Regions from separate parts of the Pseudorhodoferax sp. genome, predicted to be linked through region 1. Evidence: predicted binding sites of a transcription regulator. Region 1 holds the regulator's gene; each other region holds the start of a gene.

Region 1 (2,196 bases):
GCCGTGCTGGAGCTGCAGCGCGACGCGGCCGGCAAGCCGTTCGGCCGCGCCGAGATCGAGCAGCGCCTGACCGCGCTGCTGCAGGACCTGCGGGTGGACCACCTGCGCGAGGCCTCGGCGCTGGCGCTGTCCGGCGGCGAGCGGCGGCGCGTGGAGATCGCCCGCGCGCTGGCCACGCAGCCGCGCTTCATCCTGCTGGACGAGCCCTTCGCCGGCATCGACCCGATCGCCGTGATCGAGATCCAGCGCATCGTCAGCTTCCTGAAGGGCCGCGGCATCGGCGTGCTGATCACCGACCACAACGTGCGCGAGACGCTGGGCATCTGCGACCACGCCTACATCATCAGCGAGGGCCGGGTGCTGGCCAAGGGCACGCCGGCCGAGATCGTCGACAACGCGGAAGTGCGCCGGGTCTACCTCGGCGAGCACTTCAGGATGTAGCCGGGGCCGCGCCATGAAGCAAAGCCTGTCCCTGCGCGTCTCGCAGCACCTGGCGCTCACGCCGCAGCTGCAGCAATCCATCCGGCTGCTGCAGCTGTCCACGCTGGAGCTGTCCCAGGAGGTCGAGCAGATGCTCGACGAGAACCCGTTCCTCGAACAGGCCATGGACGACCATGCGGGCGAGGATTTCGGCCTGGCGCAGTCCGACGCACCGGTGCGCGACGACGACCGCGAGGCCGAGGTGGCGGCCCAGAGCGGGCTGGATTACGCCAGCGAGGGCCTGGCCGACACCCGTGGCGAGGCCGAATCGCCGCTGACCGGCCAGGCCGACGAGCACGATTGGGACGGCGACGGCACGCACGACCTGGCGCCGGACGACAGCGAATGGGGCGGCGACGCGCCGGCCCGCGGCAACGGCCAGGGCGAGGAGGGCGAGGCCGACGCCACCGAGCTGGCGCGCAGCCAGGAGTCGCTGCAGGACTTCCTGCACCGCCAGGCGCTGGCGCTGCGGCTGTCCGCGGAGGACACGGCGGCGCTGCGCTTCCTGATCGAGTCGCTGAACGAGGACGGCTACCTCGAAGACAGCCTGGAGGAGCTGGCCGCCGGCTTCGCCCCCGAGGACCCGGAGGCGCGCGAGGAGCTGCTGCACCGCTTCACCGTCGCGCTGCGCCTGCTGCAGAACCTGGAGCCGGCCGGCGTCGGCGCGCGCGACCTGGGCGAATGCCTGGCGCTGCAGATCCGGGTGCTGCCGGAGGACGAGGTCGACCCCGCGCTGCGCGGCACCGCGCTGCGCGTGTGCCGCCAGAGCATGGAGCTGCTGGCACGGCGCGACCTCAAGCGCCTGGCCCACCTGTGCGACGACAGCGAGGCCGGCGTCAAGGCCGCGCTGGCGCTGATCACGCGGCTGGAGCCCAAGCCGGGCCGCAAGTTCGTCGACGTCGAGCGCAACGTCATCGTGCCGGACGTGATCGTCACCAAGGTCGGGCGCGGCGCCCAGGCGCGCTTCAAGGTCCAACTCAACCCCGACGTGATGCCGCGCCTGCGCGTGCACGACATCTACGCCAACGCGCTCAAGCAGCACCGCGGCGGCGGCCGGGACGCCTCCGACACCGCCGCGCTGCAGCAGCGGCTGCAGGAGGCGCGCTGGTTCATCAAGAACATCCAGCAGCGCTTCGACACCATCCTGCGCGTGTCCAACGCCATCGTCGAGCGCCAGAAGAACTTCTTCACGCACGGCGCGCTGGCCATGCGCCCGCTGGTGCTGCGCGAGATCGCCGACGAGCTGGGCCTGCACGAGTCCACCATCAGCCGCGTGACCACGGCCAAGTACATGGCCACGCCGTTCGGCACCTTCGAGCTGAAGTACTTCTTCGGCTCCTCGCTGGGCACCGAGACCGGCGGCAATGCCTCCAGCACGGCGGTGCGGGCGCTGATCAAGCAGTTCGTCTCGGCCGAGGACCCGAAGAAGCCGCTGTCGGACAGCCAGCTCTCGGAGATGCTGAAGGAACAGGGCATCGAGTGCGCGCGCCGCACCGTGGCCAAGTACCGCGAGGCGCTGCGCATCGCGCCGACCAACCTGCGCAAGGCGCTCTAGCCGTGCAGCACCTGCGCCTGTTCCTGCCCTGCGCCGCCGGCGTCGAGGCCCTGCTGGCCGACGAGGCCGCACGCATCGCCGGCTGCCCGGTGCAGGCGCGCCGCGCCGGCGTGCGGCTGTCGGCGCCGTGGCGCGACGCCATGCGGCTGAACCTGTACAGC
Region 2 (2,196 bases), 1.2 Mb from region 1:
ATTTCGGTCGAGCGCCGCATCAGCCATCCCGGCGTCGCGGCGATCACCCAGGCCGCGCGGGCCAAGCTGTTCCACGCCTGACCGGGACGTCAGGCCGCGCGGCGGCGACCGGAACCGCTTTGCTTGCCGCCGCCGGATTCCTTGTTCACGGTCGCCCAGGCGCGGCGTTCGGCTTCGCTACGCGCGACGCCGCGCTGTTCGTAGCCTTGCGCGATGTGCTCGGCCCGGCGTTTCTGCTTGCTGGTGTAGGAGGATTTGTCGCCGCGTGGCATGGTCGGTCTCCAGTGGGACGAAGACCGCAGGCTAACGGGAGCGAGGGAGCGGCTGTGAGGCGATCCGTGGTGCCTCAGGTCGGAATCCAACTCGCCCTTGGGGGGCGGAGGCCGCGCATTCTGCGCTGCCCCCCAGAAAAGCAGCCCGGCGGGTTGCACCTGCCGGGCTGCTGCGAGGGGAGGAGCGCCCGAGGGACGAGCGGCTCCTGGCTGGACGGTGCTTACTGAGCCTGCTTGCGGTGGCGAGCGGCCAAGCCCAGCAGGCCCAGGCCCATCAGCGCGATCGAAGCCGGCTCGGGGACATCGGCGGTGGGGACGTCCGAGCGGCTGGTGAAGGTACCCGAGCCCACGGCGTTGGTGAAATCGGGGTAGTAGCTGGTGAAGGTGGTGCTGAACGTGAAGTCCGAGCCATCCGCCATGGCATTGGTATCGAAGTAATCGGCGGCCAGGCCGCCGACCACGTCGAGCCAGCCCAGGCCGTTCATTCCGGACACCGAGCCGAGCACCGTCGTGATGCTGCCCATCAAGGTGGTGCCGTTGAAATCACCGATGGCGTGGGCCACCATGTCCAGCCACAGGGCGCTGCTGCCGTCAGCGTAGTTGGCATAGACCTTGACCCAGCCGTCGGAGTAGGTCAGGTTGCTCGTGCCCGACGAGCCCGGGGCAGGCAGCGAGCCCGTCAGCTGCTCGTAGCCGCCGAACGTGAAGCTCAGGGTGGTGCAGGCGGTGCAGAAGCTGCCGCTGCCGTTGATCTTGGTGATCAGGCCCGAGCCGGACAGCGAACCGTCCGCGCCGATCAGCTGGCGGACCGTGTCGGTGGTGCCGCTGAAATCGATCACGTCATCGGTATTCCACGTCACGCCGCCGACCGACACCACGCCGGCCTGGGCGGTTGCGGCCATGGCTGCGGCAAGGGTTGCACCGGCGAGTACTTTGTTCAGAAATTGCATGTCAAGGCTCCTTGGGAAGTTTGGGGGGAGGGCAAATTCGCCCTTGCGAGACTTCATAAGCAGCATCCGTGCCAGCGGGGAATGTCGTCATAACACATTGATATTCAAAGGAATTTCATCAATCCCTTTGAATGGGAGAATCCATATGTAATAAATAGTGACATCTCGATAGAACTTATTTCACGGTCGGCGAGGTCCACCAAACGCTGCGGTTGTGGCCTTGCAGATCAGGAAGCGATGGGGGTTGGTAGGTGCGCGTCACCGTGAACGAGGACGACCGGCGGGACACCGAGGTTCATCCTGAATTTCGGCGCTTTTCTCGCCCGCGGAGGAGGCCGAGATGGAGAAGGGCGGAGGAAGGGCATTGATGTCCCCGGAAGTGGTGTAAGTCTTGATCGCGCGGCAGGCCGCGCAGGGTGGAGCCCGTAGGGCGTAACCCGTAGCAGCCTGCCGCGCGGCAGCCGCTCCTTATGGGGTGGCCATCGTGAAGTCCGGATTAAGGTTGAGGTGCGACCCACCAACCTTGTCCTTGAAGGAAATCACGATGACCACCGCCACTATGGCATTGACCGAGCTTGCCGAGAAGGGAGCCGATATCGACGTGTTGCGCCAGATGGTGCAGTTCATGGCCCAACGCCTGATGGAGCTGGACGTTGAAGGCCGCTGCGGCGCCGCCTACGACGAGAAGAACCCCGCCGAGCGGCTCAACAGCCGCAACGGCTACCGCGAACGCACCTGGGACACCCGCGCCGGCTCTGTCGAGCTGAAGATCCCCAGGTTGCGCCAGGGCAGCTACTTCCCCGGGTTCCTGGAGCCTCGGCGCACGGCCGAGAAGGCGCTGACCGCCGTGATCCAGGAAGCCTACGTGCAGGGCATCTCCACCCGCTCGGTGGACGAGCTGGTCAAGTCGCTGGGCATGAGTGGCGTCTCCAAGAGCCAAGTCAGCCGGCTGTGCGGCGAACTGGACGAGCGGG
Region 3 (2,196 bases), 1.6 Mb from region 1:
CTCGCGCAGGATGTCTTCCACGCGGGTCAGGTTCTCGCGCGTGTCGGACAGGCGGTTCTCGGTCTCGCGCCGGCGCTCCTTGTATTTGGACACGCCGGCCGCCTCTTCCAGGAACAGCCGCAGTTCCTCGGGCTTGGATTCGATGATGCGGCTGATCGTGCCCTGGCCGATGATGGCGTAGGCGCGCGGGCCCAGGCCGGTGCCCAGGAACACGTCCTGCACGTCGCGGCGGCGCACCGGCTGGTTGTTGATGTAGTAGCTGCTGGTGCCGTCGCGCGTCAGCACCCGCTTGACGGCGATCTCGGCGAACTGGTTCCACTGCCCGCCGGCGCGGTGGTCGGCGTTGTCGAACACCAGCTCCACGCTGGCGCGGCTGGCCGGCTTGCGCGCGGTCGTGCCGTTGAAGATCACGTCCTGCATGGACTCGCCGCGCAACTCGCTGGCCTTGCTCTCGCCCAGCACCCAGCGCACGGCATCCATGATGTTCGACTTGCCGCAGCCGTTCGGCCCCACGACGCCGACCAGTTGCCCCGGTAGCATGAAATTCGTGGGCTCGACGAAGGACTTGAAGCCGGCCAGCTTGATGGAGGTGAGGCGCAAGGACGACCTGTCGAGATCACGAAAGAGGAAGGGCGAGCGGGCATGCAGGCACGCGGCATCCCGGCGCGGGATTCTAGCGAGGGGCTGTGCGCACGCCGTGGAACGCGCGGTTCCTGCAACGATTCGGTCGCCACCGAAATGGCATCCGCGACAGGCATGTATCGAGTCCTCGTCCTTCCCTGTCGCTCCTGCGACCAGGGAGCCATGCATGCCGGCAACCCGCCGCGGACGGACGAACCCGCGCATTGCACGCTGTCGCCATTCTTTACACACAAAAAACGAACGATTGGGGAGCCGGATTTTTTCCAATGAAGATCAAATAGTTACCGAGCTTTCGACGGCTGGCACGCGATCTGCTTATGTGGTTGGGCGTGGGGCAAGGGCTCCATGGTTTTTAGACAAGGAGTAGTGATGAAGATTTCTTTCAAAAGCCTGCTGGCCGGCACCGCACTGGGCCTCGGCCTGAGCGCTTCGTATGCAGCCCCCGTTACGGTTGGCGGCGTCACCTGGAATCCGGATGCGCCGACGGATTTCTCCGGGCAAACCGTCAACATGCGCCAGTTCATCAACGCCCAGACGGGCGAACTGACGGGCTTCGGCGTCCTGACGGCAATCAATGGCAGGACCGACTTCTGCGCCGCCGCCAACTGCGAAGTGACGTTCCAGTTCAGCGGCTTCATGCCCGTGGGCCAGAGCGTCGTGCCTGGCGTGGGTGACACCATCACCTACAACGGTGGTTCCGTGCGGTTCTACGTCGGGGCTGCGGAAATCACGAACGCTGCCGACTACAACAGCCTGACCTGGGCGAATACCGGCAACGGCGAACTGTGGCTTGACCTGGCGAACACCGCGAACTTCCTGGGTAGCAACGTGGGTGGCACGCTGTCGGGCCTGGGTTACCTGGATGTCGTCGGTGGTCTGGCAGCAACGTACTTCAATACGGACAGCCAAACCTATCAAGGCGTCGACCACGACTTCCGGTTCACCGCATCGCTGTCGTTCCCCCATCAGGGTGGCAACAGCGACGTGACCGACATGTCTGGCACGGCCAACCTGTTCGGCGACAGCGCAGCTCCCGTCCCCGAGCCGGGCGTTCTGGCCCTGATGGGTGTGGGCATGCTGGGCGTTGGCGCCCTGCGCCGTCGCCAAAGCAAGAAGTAATCCACTTCGTGCTGCAAAAAACCCGCTTCGGCGGGTTTTTTTTCGTCCAGGCGTATCGCGCCGGACGCTGCAACGTGTGGGGCGCCCAAAGAACGAGCCGCACCATGCCCTATGGGGCAGAGGTCACATGGATCGCCCTCCTTCGACCGGCACCAACAGACCCGCGTCCGCCGCCATGCCCCGCAATGCCACCCAGATCGCCTGGATGCGGTGCAGGCCGCGGCTCTCCGGCGACAACATCGACATCCAGAAGGCGCGCACGAAGCTAACCTGTGCGGGCAGCACCGGCTGCAACCGCGCGTCGCCGTGCACGAGGAAGGCCGGCAGCACGCCGATGCCGGCGCCCGACAGCACCGCCTGGTGCTGCGCAGCGCGTAGCGCCGGGGCCGGCACAGTTCGGCCAGATAGCGCAGTTCCTTGCTGAACAGCAGGTCG
Region 4 (2,196 bases), 120 kb from region 1:
TTCGATCACGCGCTCGACCAGGTCGTCGGCGACCGCGGCCTCGATCTTGACCTTGGGCAGGAAGTCGACCACGTACTCCGCGCCGCGGTACAGCTCGGTGTGGCCCTTCTGGCGCCCGAAGCCCTTGACCTCGGTCACCGTGATGCCCTGCACGCCGATGCCCGACAGGGCTTCGCGCACTTCGTCCAGTTTGAACGGCTTGATGACCGCCGTGACGAGTTTCATGGCTGGCTCCTCAGAAACAGAAAATCAAAACGCATACTTCAGGCCGACCACGACCATGGTCTTGCCCGCGAACTTGTCGTTGACGGTGCGGTAGTTGGCCCGGTTGGCGTCGGTGCCGACCAGCGCGGCCGAAGCCGACCAGCCGTTGCCCAGGTCCTTGCCCAGCGTCAGCGAGTAGTCGTAGTACGAGTAGTCGCCATCGACCTTGACCTTCTGGTAGCCGATGTGCGGCGTCAGCGACCAGCCGTTGCCCAGGTCGAACGCGGCGGACAGGTCCAGGTACCAGCTGTTCTTGCTGTTGTCGAAGCCGAACAGGTCGCTGATCGCGTGCGAGTACTTCAGCGTGAACAGGCTGTAGGTCACGGCGCCGTACAGCTCGGTGGTGTTGGGGCTGGATTCCAGGTCGTGGTTGAAGTACTGGTAGCGCAGGATGCCCACGTCGTAGCCGATGTCGCCGGCCGTGCCCTTGTAGCCGCCGTAGAAGTCGGTTTCCAGCGGCGCGTTGCCGCCGCCGTCCTTGACCCACTTGATCGTCGAGGCCCAGGCGCCCAGGTAGAAGCCGCTGGAATGCGCGAAGTCGATGCCGCCCTGCAGCGCGGCCTGCTGGCGCGACTGCGTCAGGCCGCGGTAGCGGTAGTCGGTCACGACGCCGGCGTTGTAGCTCAGGGTGTAGTCCGGGGCCGGCGTGGCGCTCTGGGCGAATGCCACGCCCGACAACGCCAGGCCGGCAGCGGCCAGGCTCTTCGAAATGCTCACGTTCATGGGTGCTTCTCCGATGTGAAATCGCGTACTGCCCACCTATTGCATGGAGCGTGCCAAGCAGTACCGGGCCAGCGCGCGCCGATTTGGATACGCTCGACGGCGCGCGTAACAAGCGGATACAAGGGTCCGGGGCACGCGTTTGGTGCACCAGGCCTGTGCAATCCCCAAGCCGGCCCGAAGCGCACCCGAATAGGGAGGAACGCAACGATGAGCCTGTCTTTGGTGCAAAGCCGTGCCCTGCTGGGGCTGGAGGCCGCCGCCGTCACGGTCGAGGTGCATCTGGCCAACGGCCTGCCCAGCTTCACGCTCGTGGGGCTGGCTCAGGTGGAGGTGAAGGAGGCGCGCGAGCGGGTGCGCTCGGCCATCCTGAACGCGGGGCTGGCTTTCCCGCACAACAAGCGCATCACGGTCAACCTGGCGCCGGCCGACCTGCCCAAGGATTCCGGCCGCTTCGACCTGCCGATCGCGCTGGGCATCCTGGCCGCCAGCGGCCAGGTCGACCCGGCCCGGCTGGCCGGGCACGAGTTCGCGGGTGAGCTGTCGCTGTCCGGCGAACTGCGCCCGGTGCACGGCGCGCTGGCCGTCAGCCTGGCGCTGCGGCAGCAGGGCGTGCGGACCACGCTGGTGCTGCCGCCCGGCAGCGCCGAGGAGGCCGCGCTGGTACCGGGCATGGACGTGGTGCGCGCCCGCCACCTGCTGGACGTGGTGGCCGCCCTGCAGCCGGACGGGGCGCCCGCGCCCGCCGACGAAGGCTGGGCCCGGCTGGCGCCGCAGCCGCCGGCACCGGCGGCCGCGCATGCCGACCTGGCCGACGTGAAGGGGCAGGCCGCCGCCAAGCGCGCGCTGGAGATCGCCGCCGCCGGCGGCCACAGCCTGCTGCTGATGGGCGCGCCGGGCTGCGGCAAGTCCATGCTGGCGCACCGCTTCGCCGGCCTGCTGCCGCCGATGCAGCCCGACGAGGCGCTGCAGAGCGCCGCCATCGCCAGCCTGGCCGGCAGCTTCACGCCCGCCCAGTGGATGCGGCGGCCCACGCGCAGCCCGCACCACACGGCCAGCGCGGTGGCGCTGGTCGGCGGCGGCTCGCCACCGCGGCCCGGCGAGATCTCGCTGGCGCACCACGGCGTGCTGTTCCTGGACGAGTTCGTGGAGTTTCCGCGCGCGGCGCTGGAAGCCCTGCGCGAGCCGCTGGAGACGGGCCGCGTGGCGATC

Evidence for each region. Region 1 encodes sigma-54, which starts transcription at its own class of promoters, with help from an activator protein. Its sites were predicted from a motif close to TGGCANGNAANCTGCTTT; they were not measured.
Region 2: QM782_RS13065 (PEP-CTERM sorting domain-containing protein) is a predicted target of sigma-54. The motif match lies at 1,279-1,296, and genes of this name have one in related genera.
Region 3: QM782_RS00240 (PEP-CTERM sorting domain-containing protein) is a predicted target of sigma-54. The motif match lies at 943-960, and genes of this name have one in related genera.
Region 4: QM782_RS06935 (TorF family putative porin) is a predicted target of sigma-54. The motif match lies at 1,026-1,043, and genes of this name have one in related genera.

What each region holds. Positions count from the first base shown of each region.
Region 1 is NZ_JASGJZ010000001.1:1,600,496-1,602,691, forward strand. It holds gene lptB (LPS export ABC transporter ATP-binding protein) at 1-441, shown strand, start outside; gene QM782_RS07480 (RNA polymerase factor sigma-54) at 455-2,035, shown strand; gene QM782_RS07485 (THUMP domain-containing class I SAM-dependent RNA methyltransferase) at 2,038-2,196, shown strand, end outside.
Region 2 is NZ_JASGJZ010000001.1:2,756,624-2,758,819, forward strand. It holds gene nhaR (transcriptional activator NhaR) at 1-81, shown strand, start outside; gene QM782_RS13060 (hypothetical protein) at 90-272, opposite strand; gene QM782_RS13065 (PEP-CTERM sorting domain-containing protein) at 494-1,222, opposite strand; partial or broken gene QM782_RS13070 (IS256 family transposase) at 1,767-2,196, shown strand, end outside.
Region 3 is NZ_JASGJZ010000001.1:48,223-50,418, forward strand. It holds gene smc (chromosome segregation protein SMC) at 1-600, opposite strand, end outside; gene QM782_RS00240 (PEP-CTERM sorting domain-containing protein) at 1,012-1,761, shown strand; gene QM782_RS00245 (hypothetical protein) at 1,885-2,154, opposite strand.
Region 4 is NZ_JASGJZ010000001.1:1,480,802-1,482,997, forward strand. It holds gene glnK (P-II family nitrogen regulator) at 1-225, opposite strand, end outside; gene QM782_RS06935 (TorF family putative porin) at 250-987, opposite strand; gene QM782_RS06940 (YifB family Mg chelatase-like AAA ATPase) at 1,195-2,196, shown strand, end outside.